DNA from 2 places in the Streptomyces glycanivorans genome. Region 2 is predicted to be linked to the other one. Evidence: riboswitches for the same ligand, from Rfam matches in the RefSeq annotation. Region 2 holds a riboswitch; the other holds the start of a gene.
What was found. A riboswitch is a leader RNA that binds a small molecule or an ion and turns the genes downstream of it on or off. The one in region 2 is predicted to bind S-adenosylmethionine.
Positions count from the first base shown of each region.

Region 1: linked by a shared signal. The riboswitch ahead of thrC (threonine synthase) and the one ahead of P8A20_RS27000 (aminotransferase class V-fold PLP-dependent enzyme) in region 2 are both predicted to bind S-adenosylmethionine.

Region 1 covers NZ_CP120983.1:3,667,599-3,675,369, forward strand. Annotated here, with positions in the region: gene P8A20_RS15905 (hypothetical protein) at 1-336, shown strand, start outside; gene groL (chaperonin GroEL) at 433-2,055, opposite strand; gene P8A20_RS15915 (cold-shock protein) at 2,386-2,592, opposite strand; gene P8A20_RS15920 (MoaD/ThiS family protein) at 3,037-3,312, opposite strand; gene thrC (threonine synthase) at 3,341-4,639, opposite strand; SAM riboswitch class I at 4,658-4,785, opposite strand; gene P8A20_RS15930 (glucosyl-3-phosphoglycerate synthase) at 4,939-5,889, shown strand; gene P8A20_RS15935 (alpha,alpha-trehalose-phosphate synthase (UDP-forming)) at 5,960-7,336, shown strand; gene otsB (trehalose-phosphatase) at 7,333-7,771, opposite strand, start outside.
Region 2 covers NZ_CP120983.1:6,115,859-6,123,629, forward strand. Annotated here, with positions in the region: gene ctaE (aa3-type cytochrome oxidase subunit III) at 14-634, shown strand; gene qcrC (cytochrome bc1 complex diheme cytochrome c subunit) at 690-1,499, shown strand; gene qcrA (cytochrome bc1 complex Rieske iron-sulfur subunit) at 1,496-2,548, shown strand; gene qcrB (cytochrome bc1 complex cytochrome b subunit) at 2,545-4,170, shown strand; gene trpD (anthranilate phosphoribosyltransferase) at 4,292-5,356, shown strand; SAM riboswitch class IV at 5,493-5,610, shown strand; gene P8A20_RS27000 (aminotransferase class V-fold PLP-dependent enzyme) at 5,795-7,171, shown strand; gene P8A20_RS27005 (Lrp/AsnC family transcriptional regulator) at 7,259-7,540, opposite strand; gene P8A20_RS27010 (rhomboid family intramembrane serine protease) at 7,537-7,771, opposite strand, start outside.

The DNA of each region.
Region 1 (7,771 bases), 2.4 Mb from region 2:
GAGCCGGTCCTGCTCTCCCCGTCCCGGGCGGCCACGACATGGACGGACGCCGAGGGCGGCACGCTGGAGCTGAAGGCGGACGGGACGACAGCCGCCGACCACGTGTGCAGCGACTTCGACATCATCGACGGCACGGAGGGGCCCAGGTCCGGCCCCGGCACCTGGGAGAGCCAGGACGGGAAGGAAGGGACCCGCGTCGAGGTGTCGTTCGGGGCCGATGACGAAAGCTTCGTCTACGAGGCACTGCGCAAGGGCGGCACCCTCAAGCTCTGGACCTACGTCGGCGACCCCGACGAGGGCCGGCCGCTCTGCATACTGACCGCTCCCGCGAGGTGAGAGCGGCACGTACGACGACGCCGGCCCCGGGAGGAATCCCGGGGGCCGGCGTCGCACGGATACTGCGGGTACTGCCTGGAGCGACTGATCCGAGGATCAGAAGTCCATGTCACCGCCCGGCATGCCGCCCGGAGCGGCCGCGGAGGCCTTCTCCGGCTTGTCGGCGATGACGGCCTCGGTGGTGAGGAAGAGCGCGGCGATGGACGCGGCGTTCTGCAGGGCGGAGCGCGTGACCTTCGCCGGGTCGAGAATGCCCTCGGCGATCATGTCGACGTACTCGCCGGTCGCGGCGTTGAGGCCGTGACCGATCGGCAGGTTGCGCACCTTCTCGACGACGACTCCACCCTCGAGACCACCGTTGACGGCGATCTGCTTGAGCGGGGCCTCCAGCGCGAGCTTGACGGCGTTGGCACCGGTGGCCTCGTCGCCCGTCAGGTCGAGCTTCTCGAAGACGGCCGAGGCCTGGAGCAGAGCCACGCCACCACCGGCGACGATGCCCTCCTCGACGGCGGCCTTGGCGTTGCGCACCGCGTCCTCGATGCGGTGCTTGCGCTCCTTGAGCTCCACCTCGGTGGCGGCGCCGGCCTTGATGACGGCCACGCCGCCGGCCAGCTTCGCGAGGCGCTCCTGGAGCTTCTCGCGGTCGTAGTCCGAGTCGGAGTTCTCGATCTCGGCACGGATCTGGTTGACGCGACCCTGAACCTGGTCGCTGTCACCGGCACCGTCGACGATCGTGGTCTCGTCCTTGGTGATGACGACCTTGCGGGCGCTGCCGAGCAGGTCCAGGCCGGCGTTCTCCAGCTTGAGACCGACCTCCTCGGAGATGACGGTGCCACCGGTGAGGATGGCGATGTCGCCGAGCATGGCCTTGCGGCGGTCACCGAAGCCCGGAGCCTTGACGGCGACGGACTTGAAGGTGCCACGGATCTTGTTGACGACCAGCGTCGACAGAGCCTCGCCCTCGACGTCCTCCGCGATGATCAGCAGGGGCTTGCCCGACTGCATGACCTTCTCCAGCAGCGGAAGGAGGTCCTTCACGTTGCTGATCTTGGAGTTGACGATCAGGATGTACGGGTCGTCGAACGACGTCTCCATACGCTCCATGTCGGTGGCGAAGTAGGCCGAGATGTAGCCCTTGTCGAAGCGCATGCCCTCGGTGAGTTCCAGCTCCAGACCGAAGGTCTGGGACTCCTCGACGGTGATGACGCCTTCCTTGCCGACCTTGTCCATAGCCTCGGCGATCTTGGCGCCGATCTCGGTGTCGGCAGCGGAGATGGAGGCCGTCGAAGCGATCTGCTCCTTGGTCTCCACGTCCTTCGCCTGCTCCAGCAGAGCGGCGGAGACGGCCTCGACGGCCTTCTCGATGCCACGCTTCAGAGCCATCGGGTTGGCACCCGCGGCGACGTTGCGCAGGCCCTCGCGGACGAGCGCCTGGGCGAGAACGGTGGCGGTGGTCGTACCGTCGCCGGCGACGTCGTCCGTCTTCTTGGCGACCTCCTTGACCAGCTCCGCACCGATCTTCTCGTACGGGTCCTCGAGCTCGATCTCCTTGGCGATGGAAACACCATCGTTGGTGATCGTGGGCGCGCCCCACTTCTTCTCGAGGACGACGTTACGGCCCTTGGGGCCGAGGGTGACCTTGACGGCGTCGGCGAGCTGGTTCATCCCGCGCTCGAGACCGCGCCGTGCCTCCTCGTCGAACGCGATGATCTTGGCCATGTGAAGTGGTCCTCCCGGACAGGGGTGGATTTCTCCGGACCGAGAGGCGCCCGCGACGGACGGCCAGCGTGCCAGGTGGTTCCTTGCCCCACCAAGCCTGCGGGCCTCACCGGCCCGGTCCAAGTTCTGTCACTCTCACCTGGAGAGTGCTAACGCCAATGATTAGCACTCGACCCCTTCGAGTGCAAGCGTCCTCTTCGGGATGTGGACAACCTCGGGGCTCCGCCGCAGGCCCGTGACGGGCGCCCGGAGACGCACGTGAGGCCCGTCCCCCGATGGGAGGTACGGGCCTCGCGTGTGTGACGGTGTCGTTGGCCGACCGCGCCGAGCTCAGCCGACGGCGAGCTTGACCATGTCCGCCTGGGGCCCCTTCTGGCCCTGCGAGATCTCGAATTCAACTCGCTGACCCTCTTCGAGGGTGCGGTACCCGTCCATCTGGATCGCGCTGTAGTGGACGAAAACATCCGCACCACCGTCGACCGCGATGAAGCCGTACCCCTTCTCCGCGTTGAACCACTTGACGGTGCCCTGAGCCATGCCCAACTCCCCTATTACTGGCCCTTGCACGAGACCGCACTTCGCGGACCCGGGTCAGAACTCACCCTCCGACAGGAGAGGGTGGCGTGCGCCGGAACGCGTCGACCGCGGCCGAATGTATCTGCCCAACTGCCCTCTGCAACAGGTCAATCGGACGAGAAATCTGGGCACACGCGGCCACACGGATAGGGGGAATTCATTGGATTCCAGGGCAAGTCGGGCCTGACAAAGGCGACTTATGCCTCAAGGGGTTCACGTACTTTGGCTACTTCTTGTCGCGGCAGGGCGCATTCTCATATGTGGATAGCGCGGGCAACTGCGGGGACTTCCCCAACTGTACCGTGCTCAACCATGCAGAATGGCCCCCTCCGTTTCCCGTGGAGGGGGCCATCGTGTGAATGCCGTGCGGCCGGACCGCGACGAGCGGCCCGCACCGTCCCGCCGTCAGCCTCCGGCGACGGCCGGGATGATCGAGACGCCGGCGCCGTCCGGGGTGGCCGCGTCCAGACCGCCCTCGAAGCGCACGTCGTCGTCGTTGACGTACACGTTGACGAAGCGGCGCAGCTTGCCCTGGTCGTCCAGGACGCGGGCGCCGATGCCCGGGTGGTTCTGCTCCAGGGACGCGATGACCTCGGAGAGGGTCGCCCCCTCGGCCGGGACCTCGGACTGACCGCCCGTGTAGGTGCGGAGGATGGTGGGGATACGGACCTTGACGCTCATGTGGGTGCCTTCCTCTGGTCTCGGGTGGTCAGTTGGCGGCAGCGAGGCCCGCGTCGCGGAACGCGTCCAGGCTGGGCCGGATCGTGGCCGACAGGCCGGTCGTCGGAGCGACCGCGTCGAGCGTCTTCAGGCCGTCGCCGGTGTTCAGGACGACGGTGGTCAGGGACGGGTCGAGCAGACCGGCGTCGATCAGCTTCTTCGTCACACCGACGGTCACCCCGCCCGCGGTCTCGGCGAAGATGCCCTCGGTGCGGGCCAGCAGCTTGATCGCGTCGACGACCTGCTCGTCGTTCACGTCCTCCACGGCACCGCCGGTGCGCCGGGCGATGTCCAGGACGTACGGGCCGTCGGCCGGGTTGCCGATCGCCAGGGACTTGGCGATGGTGTTCGGCTTCTGCGGGCGCACCACGTCGTGGCCGGCCTTGAAGGCGGTGGAGACCGGGGAGCAGCCCTCGGCCTGGGCACCGAAGATCTTGTACGGCTTGTCCTCGACGAGTCCGAGCTTGATCAGCTCCTGGAGGCCCTTGTCGATCTTCGTGAGCTGCGAGCCGGACGCGATCGGGATGACGAGCTGGTCGGGCAGCTGCCAGCCGAGCTGCTCGCAGATCTCGTACGCCAGGGTCTTGGAGCCCTCGCCGTAGTACGGCCGCAGGTTGACGTTGACGAAGCCCCAGCCCTCGCCGAGCGGGTCGCCGATGAGCTCCGAGCAGAAGCGGTTGACGTCGTCGTAGTTGCCCTCGATGCCGACGAGCTCGCCGCCGTACACCGCGGCCATGACGACCTTGCCCTGCTCCAGGTCGTGCGGGATGAACACGCAGGAGCGGAAGCCGGCGCGGGCGGCGGCGGCACCCACCGCACCGGCCAGGTTGCCGGTGGAGGAGCAGGAGAGGGTGGTGAACCCGAAGGCGCGGGCCGCCTCGACGGCGATGGCGACGACACGGTCCTTGAAGGAGTGCGTCGGGTTGCCGGAGTCGTCCTTGACGTACAGACCGCCGGTCACGCCCAGCTCGCGGGCGAGGTTGTCGGCCTTGACCAGCTTCGTGAAGCCGGGGTTGATGTTGGGCTTGTCCGCGACGTCGGAGGGGACGGGCAGCAGCGGCGCGTAACGCCAGATGTTGTTCGGCCCCTCGGCGATGCGCTTCTTCAGCTCTTCGGGGGAGCCGCTCGGCAGGTCGTACGCCACTTCGAGCGGCCCGAAACAGGACGCGCAGGCGAAAATGGGGCCGAGCTCGAAACGCTCGCCGCATTCGCGACAGGAAAGCGCTGCGGCGGGACCGAGGTCCACGGCGGAAGAATCGGTGTTCTCTGCAACTGTCTGCACGGCCATGATGGCGGAGGCCCTTTCTCCTCATCTTCCTTGCGGCGTATTTCGCCACAAGACGGAATTGGCACCTTCCCCACCGTGACCTCGCGGTCGGCAGGAGGGTTGCCGGGACTTCAACGGGCCGTTCCCTCAGTCCCTCTGGATGAGCGCTATGGCACCGGACCATGGATCCGGGCGTTTATTCGCGGACCGACCCCGACATGCGAGGGTCATCCGCGTTGTTCAAGACTGTAACCGAAGCACTGGACGGTTGAGATAGTCGTCCGAACCGCGAGATGGATCACATACAGGGAGTATCGACCGTGCTGGAAGAGGTGGAACGCTGGCTGACCAGGCGTTCCTGGTCTGCTGCCGACCGCCCGCTCGACCGCCTCACGGCCGCCCGGGCGAAGGATCCGCACCGCTCGCGCGTGAGCGTCGTCCTGCCCGCGCTGAACGAGGAGGCGACGGTCGGGGAGATCGTGTCGGAGATCCGGCGCGAGCTGATGGAGAAGGTCCGGATCGTCGACGAACTGGTGGTGATCGACTCAGGCTCCACCGACGCGACCGCCGAGGTCGCGCGTCGGGCCGGCGCCCGGGTCGTGCACCGGGACTCCGTACTCCCCCGGATACCCGCCCTCCCCGGCAAGGGCGAGGTCCTCTGGAGGTCACTGCTGGTGACCACAGGGGAGATCGTCTGCTTCGTCGACGCCGATCTGAAGGACTTCTCCGCGGACTTCGTGTCCGGGATCGTCGGCCCGCTGCTGACCGACCCGCAGGTGCAGTTCGTGAAGGCCATGTACGACCGCCCGCTGGGCGACACCGCGGGGCAGGGCGGCCGGGTGACGGAACTGGTGGCCCGCCCGCTGCTCAACCTGCACTGGCCGCGGCTCGCCGGCTTCGTCCAGCCGCTCGGCGGCGAGTACGCGGTACGGCGCTCCCTGCTGGAGCAGCTCCCCTTCCCCGTCGGTTACGGGGTGGAGCTGGGACTGCTCGTCGACGCGCTGCACACGGTCGGCCTGGACGCCATGGCACAGGTGGACGTCGGCGTGCGCAGGCACCGCCATCAGGACGGCCAGGCCCTCGGCAGGATGGCCGCCACCATCTACCGCACGGCGCAGCTGCGGCTCTCCCGCGGGCCGCTCGTACGGCCGGAGATCACCCAGTTCGACCGTGGGCCCGACGGGTTCGTCCCGCACACCCATGCGGTGGACACCGAGGAACGGCCGCCGATGCGGGACATCGCGGAGTACGCGGCCCGCGACGCGGCGTAACGGTTCCTCGCCCGGGGCCCGGCGCTCACTTCACGTTTGGAGGGTTCCCGAACGGGCTAGGTTCGGGTACATGGTCTCCGAGCACGCTGCCCAGGTTCTCGTCGCGTCCAACCGCGGCCCGGTGTCGTACACACGGCGGGACGACGGCACGCTCGACTCGAAACGGGGCGGCGGCGGGCTCGTCTCCGGCCTCAGCGCGGTCGACGACAAGCTGTGGGTGTGCGCCGCCCTCAGCGACGGCGACCGCGAGGCGGTGCGGCGCGGGGTGTCCGAGCCCGGCGTACGCATGCTCGACATCGACGCCGCGGTCCACGCCGACGCCTACAACGGCATCGCGAACTCGGTGCTCTGGTTCGTCCACCACATGATCTACCAGACCCCGGTGGAGCCCGTCTTCGACGCGGAGTTCCGCCGGCAGTGGGCCTCCTACGAGGCGTACAACCAGGCCTTCGCCCGGGCCCTGGCCGAGGAGGCGGGCGAGGGCGCCGCGGTCCTGGTGCAGGACTACCACCTCTCCCTGGTCCCCGGCATACTGCGCGAGCTGCGCCCCGACCTGCGGATCGGCCACTTCTCGCACACCCCCTGGGCGCCCGTCGACTACTTCCGGCTGCTGCCCGACGACATCGGCGAGCAGCTGCTCAAGGGCATCCTGGGCGCCGACCGCGCCGCGTTCCTGACCCGCCGCTGGGCCGACGCCTTCATCGGCTGCTGCACGGAGATCCTCGGCGGCACGGGCCACACCCGGATCGGGGTGCACGGACTGGGCGCCGACGCGGACTTCCTTCGCCGCCGCTCGCGCGAGGCGGACGTGGACGAGCGCATGGAGATCCTGCGGGAGCAGATCGGCGCCGACCGCCGGACGATCGTGCGGGTGGACCGCACGGAGCTCTCCAAGAACATCGTCCGCGGGCTGCACGCCTACCGCGCCCTGCTCGACGAGCGCCCCGAGTGGCGCGAGCGCGTGGTCCACATCGCCTTCGCCTATCCCTCGCGGCAGGACCTCGCGGTCTACCGCGACTACACGGCCGAGGTCCAGCGGGTCGCCGACGGCATCAACGCGGAGTACGGCACGGAGGGCTGGACCCCGGTCCTGCTCCACGTCGACGACGACTTCGCCCGCTCCCTGGCGGCGTACCGGCTGGCGGACGTGGCCCTGGTCAACCCGATCCGCGACGGCATGAACCTGGTCGCCAAGGAGGTCCCGGTCGTCTCCGACGAGGGCGCCGCGCTGGTGCTGTCCCGTGAGGCGGGCGCGTACGAGGAACTGGGCGAGGACGCCCTCGTGGTCAACCCGTACGACGTCTCGGCCACGGCGGCGGCGCTGCACGAGGCGCTCACGATGGAGCCCGGCGAACGGAGCGCCCGCTCGAAGCGCCTGGCCACTGCTGCGACGGCGCTGCCGCCGCAGCAGTGGTTCCTGGACCAGCTGGACGCGCTGCGGGGCTAGCCCCCTGCGAGCTGCCGGGCGAGGGAGCGGAGCAGCTCCGCCACCGCGGCCGGGCCGGGCAGCAGCAGGTCGGCGCGGTCCGCCAGTTCGGGGACCTCGGTGCCGCTGCAGACCAGCAGGCCGTTGACGCCCCGGGTGCGCAGCTTCTCCACGGCGGCGTACGCGGCGAGGTCGCCGAGGTCGTCACCGGCGTACAGCACCGTCTCGGCGCCGACCTCCTTGACGTACTCCTCCAGCGCCACGCCCTTGTCCATGCCGGGCGGACGCAACTCCAGGACCAGACGGCCCGGTTCGACGATCAGGCCGTGGCGGGCGGCCAGTCCGGCCAGCGGGGCGCGCAGGGCCTCGAAGGCGGCCTGCGGGTCGGCGGCCCGGCGGGTGTGCACGGCGACCGCGCGGTCGCCCTTCTCCTCGATCCAGGTGCCGCTGTCGGCA
Region 2 (7,771 bases):
AGCGACCGACATAATGTCGGTCGTGGCGACAGCAACGACAGTAGAAACCGGGCACGCGCACCCGTCGGTCAATCGGCCGAACCTCACCAGCGTCGGAACCATCATCTGGTTGAGTTCCGAGCTGATGTTCTTCGCGGCCCTCTTCGCGATGTACTTCACCCTGCGATCGGTGATGGGACCCGATCACTGGAAGGAGATGGCCCACCATCTGAACTTCCCGTTCTCGGCGACGAACACCACGATCCTGGTGCTTTCCTCTCTCACCTGCCAGCTCGGCGTTTTCGCCGCGGAGCGGGGCGATGTGAAGAAGCTCCGCACCTGGTTCATCATCACGTTCGTGATGGGTGCGATCTTCATCGGAGGCCAGGTCCTGGAGTACACCGAGCTGGTCAAGGACGCGGGTCTCTCCCTGTCCTCCGACCCGTACGGCTCGGTGTTCTACCTGACGACCGGCTTCCACGGTCTGCATGTGACAGGCGGTCTCATCGCCTTCCTGCTCGTCCTGGGCAGGACATACGCGGCCTCGAGATTCACCCACGAACAGGCCACCGCCGCCATCGTCGTGTCCTACTACTGGCACTTCGTCGACGTCGTCTGGATCGGCCTGTTCGCCACGATCTACATGATCAAGTAACCGGGCTCGCACCCACCCATCATCGACGCAGAAGATCCTGACACCGGGGTAATCCGTGAAAAAGCTCTCCGCACGACGACGCCATCCGCTGGCGGCGGTCGTCGTACTACTCCTCGCGCTGGCGGCTACCGGGGGGCTGTACGCCGCGTTCGCGCCTGCGGGTAAGGCGCAGGCCGACGAAACCGCCCAGTCCCTCGCCATCGACGAGGGCAAGAAGCTCTACTCCGTGGGCTGCGCCAGCTGCCACGGATCCGGCGGTCAGGGCACCACCGACGGGCCGTCCCTCGTGGGCGTCGGCTCCGCCGCCGTCGACTTCCAGGTCGGTACCGGACGCATGCCGGCTCAGCAGCCGGGTGCCCAGGTCCCGAAGAAGAAGGTCATCTACAACCAGGCCGAGATCGACCAGCTCGCGGCGTACGTCGCGTCCCTGGGCGCCGGTCCGATCACGCCCACCAAGAGCCAGGTCGACCCCTCGGGCGCCGACGTGGCCAAGGGCGGTGACCTGTTCCGCACGAACTGCGCGCAGTGCCACAACTTCACCGGTCAGGGCGGCGCCCTGACCAAGGGCAAGTACGCACCGAGCCTCGAAGGCGTGAGCCCGAAGCACATCTACGAGGCCATGCAGACCGGCCCGCAGAGCATGCCCTCCTTCCCGGACACGACCATGCCGGAGCAGGAGAAGAAAGACATCATCGCGTACATCAAGACCGTCAACGGTAGTGAGTCCGAGTCCCCCGGCGGGCTCTCGCTCGGTGGCCTCGGTCCCGTCAGTGAAGGTCTCTTCGGCTGGATCTTCGGCCTGGGCGGCCTGATCGCCATCGCCGTATGGGTCGCGGCCCACACCGCTAAGGCCAAGAAGTCATGAGTAGCCAACAGATTCCAGAAGAGAACCTGCCGGTAGAGCAGGGCACCGCGCACGGCGCGGTAGAGGGTGCGGGCGACCCGTTCGCCGACCCGGGGCTGCCGGCCCACAAGCCGCGCATCCAGGACATCGACGAACGTGCCGCGAACCGCTCCGAGCGGGCCGTCGCGCTCATGTTCACGCTGTCCATGCTGGCGACGGTCGGCTTCATCGCCTCGTACGTCATCTTCCCGGTCGACCAGATCGTCTACATCTGGCCGTTCGGCCACGTGAGCGCGCTGAACTTCTCCCTGGGTCTGACCCTGGGACTGGCGCTCTTCCTCATCGGCGCGGGAGCCGTCCACTGGGCGCGCACCCTGATGTCCGACGTGGAGGTCGCCGACGACCGGCACGCGATCGAGGCGACGCCCGAGGTCAAGGCCAAGGTCCTGGCCGACTTCGCGGACGGCGCCCGGGAGTCCGCTCTCGGACGGCGCAAGCTGATCCGCAACACCATGTTCGGTGCGCTGGCCCTGGTGCCGCTCTCCGGTGTGGTGCTGCTGCGCGACCTCGGTCCGCTGCCGGAGAAGAAGCTCCGCAAGACGCTGTGGGCCAAGGGCAAGCAGCTGGTCAACATGAACACCATGGAGCCGCTGCGTCCCGAGGACGTCGTCGTCGGTTCGCTGACCTTCGCCATGCCCGAGGGCCTGGAGGAGGACGCGCACGACTTCCAGTCGCAGATCGCCAAGGCCGCCCTGATGATCATCCGCATCGAGCCGGACAACATCAAGGACAAGCGCGAGCGCGAGTGGGCGCACGAGGGAATCGTCGCCTTCTCCAAGATCTGCACCCACGTCGGCTGCCCGATCAGCCTGTACGAGCAGCAGACGCATCACGTGCTCTGCCCGTGCCACCAGTCCACCTTCGACCTCTCCGACGGCGCCCGCGTCATCTTCGGTCCGGCCGGTCACGCCCTTCCGCAGCTGCGGATCGGTGTGAACAGCGAGGGCAACCTCGAGGCGCTCGGTGACTTCGAAGAGCCCGTCGGTCCTGCCTTCTGGGAGCGCGGATGAGTACTGCGACGGAAACACAGCGCAAGGCGCCCGCCGGTGAGCGGGTGGCCGACTGGGCGGACGGCCGGCTGGGCATCTACGGCCTGGCCAAGGCCAACATGCGCAAGATCTTCCCGGACCACTGGTCCTTCATGCTCGGCGAGATCTGCCTCTACAGCTTCATCATCATCATCCTCACGGGTGTGTACCTGACGCTGTTCTTCCACCCGAGCATGAACGAGGTCGTGTACCACGGCTCGTACGAGCCGATGCAGGGCATCCGGATGTCCGAGGCCTACGCCTCGACGCTGGACATCAGCTTCGACGTCCGCGGTGGTCTGCTGGTCCGGCAGATCCACCACTGGGCAGCGGTGATCTTCCTCGCCGGCATGTTCGTGCACATGTTCCGGGTGTTCTTCACCGGTGCGTACCGCAAGCCGCGTGAGATCAACTGGCTGTTCGGCTTCCTGCTGTTCGTCCTCGGCATGTTCACCGGGTTCACCGGCTACTCGCTCCCGGACGACCTGCTCTCCGGTACGGGTGTGCGCTTCACGCAGGGCGCCATCCTGTCGATGCCGATCGTCGGTACGTACATCTCGATGTTCCTGTTCGGCGGGGAGTTCCCCGGCACGGACATCATCGCGAGGTTCTACTCGATCCACATCCTGCTGCTGCCGGGCATCATGCTCGGCCTCGTGGTCGGCCACCTCATCCTGGTGTTCTTCCACAAGCACACGCAGTTCGCGGGACCGGGCAAGACGAACAAGAACGTCGTCGGCATGCCGCTGCTCCCGGTGTACATGGCCAAGGCCGGCGGCTTCTTCTTCCTGGTCTTCGGCTTCATCTCGGTCATCGCGGCGATCGCCACGATCAACCCGATCTGGGCGCTCGGCCCCTACCGTCCCGACCAGGTGTCCACGGGCGCCCAGCCGGACTGGTACATGGGCTTCGCCGAAGGCTTCGTCCGAGTGATGCCGGGCTGGGAGATCAACCTCTGGGGCCACACGCTGGTCCTCGGCGTGCTGATCCCGCTGGTCCTCTTCGGCGTGGTCCTGGCGGCACTCGCGCTCTATCCGTTCATCGAGTCCTGGATCACCGGGGACAAGCGCGAGCACCACATCCTGGACCGTCCGCGCAACGCTCCCACCCGTACGGGTCTGGGTGTGGCCTGGGTGACGATCTACTTCGTCATGCTGATCGGCGGCGGCAACGACATCTGGGCGACCCACTTCCACATGTCGCTCAACGCGATCAGCTGGTTCGTGCGGATCGCGTTCTTCGTCGGCCCGGTGCTGGCGTTCGTCGTCACCCGGCGGATCTGCCTCGGCCTCCAGCGCCGCGACAAGGAGAAGGTGCTGCACGGACGCGAGTCCGGCACCATCAAGCGCCTGCCGCACGGTGAGTTCGTCGAGATCCACGAGCCGCTCAGCCCGGAGCAGCTCCACACGCTCACGGCGCACGAGCAGTACAAGCCGTACGAGATCGGCCCGACGGTCGACGAGAACGGTGTCGAGCGCAAGCCGTCGGCGCTGCAGAAGCTGCGGGCCAGGCTCAGCAAGAGCTACTACGGCGAGGACAACCAGATCGCCAAGCCCACCGCCGAGGAGTACAAGGAGATCACCAGCGGCCACGGCCACCACTGATCACCTGAGCTGACCGCCACAGCAGGAGCCCCGTCCATCCGATGGACGGGGCTCTTCGCTGCCCCCGGGGCTGGATAGGGTGGAGGCGTACTTCTACCGGCTGTGGACCCAGGAGCGGACCATGAACGTTGTGACCCCGGACGGCGGCGGCAGCGTGGCGGACTTCACCTGGCCCGGCGTGCTGACCCCCCTCCTCCGCGGCGAGGACCTCGGCACGGACCAGACGGCGTGGGCCATGGACCGCATCATGAGCGGCGAGGCCACGGACGTGCAGATCGCCGGCTTCGCCATCGCCCTGCGGGCCAAGGGCGAGACCGTCGACGAGGTCACCGGTCTGGTCCGCGCCATGTACGAGCACGCCCACACCATCGAGGTGCCCGGCCGCACGGTGGACATCGTGGGAACCGGCGGCGACATGGCCAAGACGGTCAACATCTCCACCATGTCGGCGATCGTCATCGCCGGGACGGGCGCGAAGGTCGTCAAGCACGGGAGCCGGGCCTCCTCCTCGGCCAGCGGCGCCTCCGACGTGCTGGAGAAGCTCGGCGTCAATCTGGAGCTGACGCCGCAGCGTGTCGTCGCGGTGGCCGAGGAAGCGGGCATCACCTTCTGTTTCGCGGTGAAGTTCCACCCCGCCCTGCGGTACGCGGCCAGGGCGCGCAAGGAACTGGGCACGCAGACCACCTTCAACATCCTGGGCCCGCTCACCAACCCGGCCCGGGTCCGCTCCCAGGCCATCGGCGTCGCCGACCCGAAGATGGCGCCCATCGTGGCCGGTGTGCTGGCCGACCGGGGAAACTCGGCGCTCGTCTTCCGGGGCGACGACGGTCTCGACGAACTGACCACCACGGCCACCTCCCGGGTCTGGATCGTCCGCGACGGCACAGTCCGCGAGGAGGCGTTCGACCCGCGTGACGTCGGCCTCCGCCTGGTTCCCGTCGAGGCGCTGCGCGGAGCGGACGCCTCGTACAACGCCGACGTGGCCCGCCGGCTGCTCGACGGGGAGACCGGCCCCGTACGCGACGCCGTACTGCTGAACTCGGCCGCCGCGCTGGTCGCGCTGGATCCGGGCGAGGGCACCCTGAACGAGCAGCTCGCGGTAGGCATCGAGCGGGCAGCCGCCGCGATCGACTCCGGTGCGGCCAAGCGCGCGCTGGAGCGCTGGGTGGCGGCCAGCAACGCCTGACGCGGCCTACGAGGCGAGCTGAGGTCTTCCCGTCGGGATCGGGCGGGCCCGGCTCCGGCGGGCGACACCCCGAGGCGCAGTCCGGATCGCGGACTGCGCCTTGCGCGTGCCAGGTGATGTGGCAGGATGCTTGGCAGGTCATGAGTGACAGCGACTACGGCCCCGGCCCGCTGTCCGGCAACCCTCCGTCCGTGGCGGGGTGCCCCGGGTGAAGACCAGGCCGCAGGCAGCGAGGTCTGTGGCAAGCGCGGGCCCCTCGGCATCGTCGGATGCCACCCCTTGGGGTCCTTGGTCCCAGGGAGCCTCTTGTGAGCAAGCGAATGCGATAGGGCTTCGAGCCCTCCTCCGCACACCCTTCTTCTCTTCTTCTCCCCGCGCTGCCGCGCACCTTCAGGTCGCCGGCGCGAGGATTTCGCCTGCCTCTCACAGGAGTTCGCCATGTCTGTCCCCACCGCTGCCGCCGACCAGGCCATTTGTGCACCGCTGCCGGTTCTGGGAGCTGATGTCACCGTTCCGCTCGTGACGGGCGGAGACGTCACCTATGCCGCCCTCGACTACGCGGCCAGCTCCCCGGCCCTGCAGCGCGTGTGGGACGACGTGGCCGCCTACGCGCCGTACTACGGCAGCGTCCACCGCGGTGCCGGATACCTCTCGCAGCTCTCCACCGACCTGTTCGAGAGCAGCCGGGTGACGGTCGCGGAGTTCCTCGGCTGCCGCGCGGAGGACCAGGTGGTCTTCACCCGCTCGACGACCGACTCCCTCAACCTGCTGGCGGCCGCGCTGCCCGCCGACTGCCAGGTGTTCGTGTTCGAGACCGAGCACCACGCGTCGCTGCTGCCCTGGCGCGACGCCCGGGTGACCTACCTCGACGCCCCCCGCACCCCGGACCAGGCGGTCGCCACACTGGAGAAGGCCCTCGCCGCCCGTGATCCTCACGGCCCCGCGCTGGTCTGTGTCACCGGCGCGTCCAACGTCACGGGCGAGCTGTGGCCCGTGCGCGAACTGGCCGCCGCCGCCCACGCGCACGGTGCGCGGATCGTGCTCGACGCGGCGCAGCTGGCGCCCCACCACCCGGTGGACATCGCCGAGCTGGACGTCGACTGGGTCGCCTTCTCCGGCCACAAGCTGTACGCGCCCTTCGGCTCCGGTGTCCTCGCGGGCCGGGCCGACTGGCTGGTGGACGCTGAGCCGTACCTCGCGGGCGGCGGAGCCTCCCGCAAGGTCGCCCGGCGCACCGACGGCGGTGTGGACGTCGAGTGGCACACCACCGCGGCCCGCCACGAGGCCGGATCGCCCAACGTCATCGGCGTCTACTCCATCGCCGCCGCCTGCAAGGCGCTGACCGAGGCCGGTTTCGACCGGCTGGTCGCCCGGGAGCAGCAGCTGGTGACCCGGGTCCGTGAGGGCCTCGCGGAGGTCCCAGAGGTCAAGGTGCTCTCGCTGTTCGGCGACGACGCCCCGAGGGTCGGCGTCCTCTCCTTCGTGGTCGAGGGATGGAACAGCTCGCACTTCGCCGCCGCGCTCTCCGCCGAGTACGGCATCGGAGTGCGCGACGGGCTGTTCTGCGCCCACCCGCTGGTGCGGACCCTGCTGGGCAGTGAGCCGCAGGACCCGGGTGAGTGCGGCGCGCCGGAGGCCGCACCGGGGGAGAGGTCGCTCAACGCCATCCGGGTGAGCTTCGGCGCGGGCACCCCGGACGAGCACATCGACCGGTTCCTGGGCGCCGTACGTGAACTGGTGAGCAAGGGTGCCCGCTGGACCTACCGCACCGAGGAGGGCCGCTGCGTGCCCGACCGGGGCGCCGCGCAGGTCTGATCGCACGCGGTGCGCGAACGGCTCCGGCCGGGGACGGGGCGAAACGCCTCCTGTCCCCGGCCGGAGCCGTTCGCGCGGTGAGCCGTCTCAGCCGTCGAGGCCGATGGCGAAGGCCGCCTCGAGGTCGTGCTGGGAGTAGGTGCGGAAGGCCACGTGGGTGTCCGTGGCCTCGACGCCCTGGATCTTGCTGATCCGGCCCGGGATGACATCGGCCAGATCGTCGTGCCGGGCCACCCGGACCATGGCGATCAGGTCGTACGTACCGGTGACCGAGAAGACCTCACTGACGCTGTCCAGCGCGGCGATGGCCTCGGCGATCTCGGGAATCCGGTCCACGCTGGTCTTGATGAGCACGATCGCGGTGATCACGGCTGGCTTTCTCCCTCGGTGGCCGTGGCTGGAGACTTCACTCTAGTCCCCCGGAACCGCACCCAGGCGTAGAGGAACCCGGCCGCGAAACCCGCCACGTGGGCGAGGTACGCCACGCCCGGGCCGCTGCCCGCGCTCCGCGCCGCCAGCCACTGGAGGACGAACCAGAAGACGAGCACGATCCAGGCGGGGAAGCGCAGCGGAAGGAAGAAGAGGAAGGGGAACAGGCTG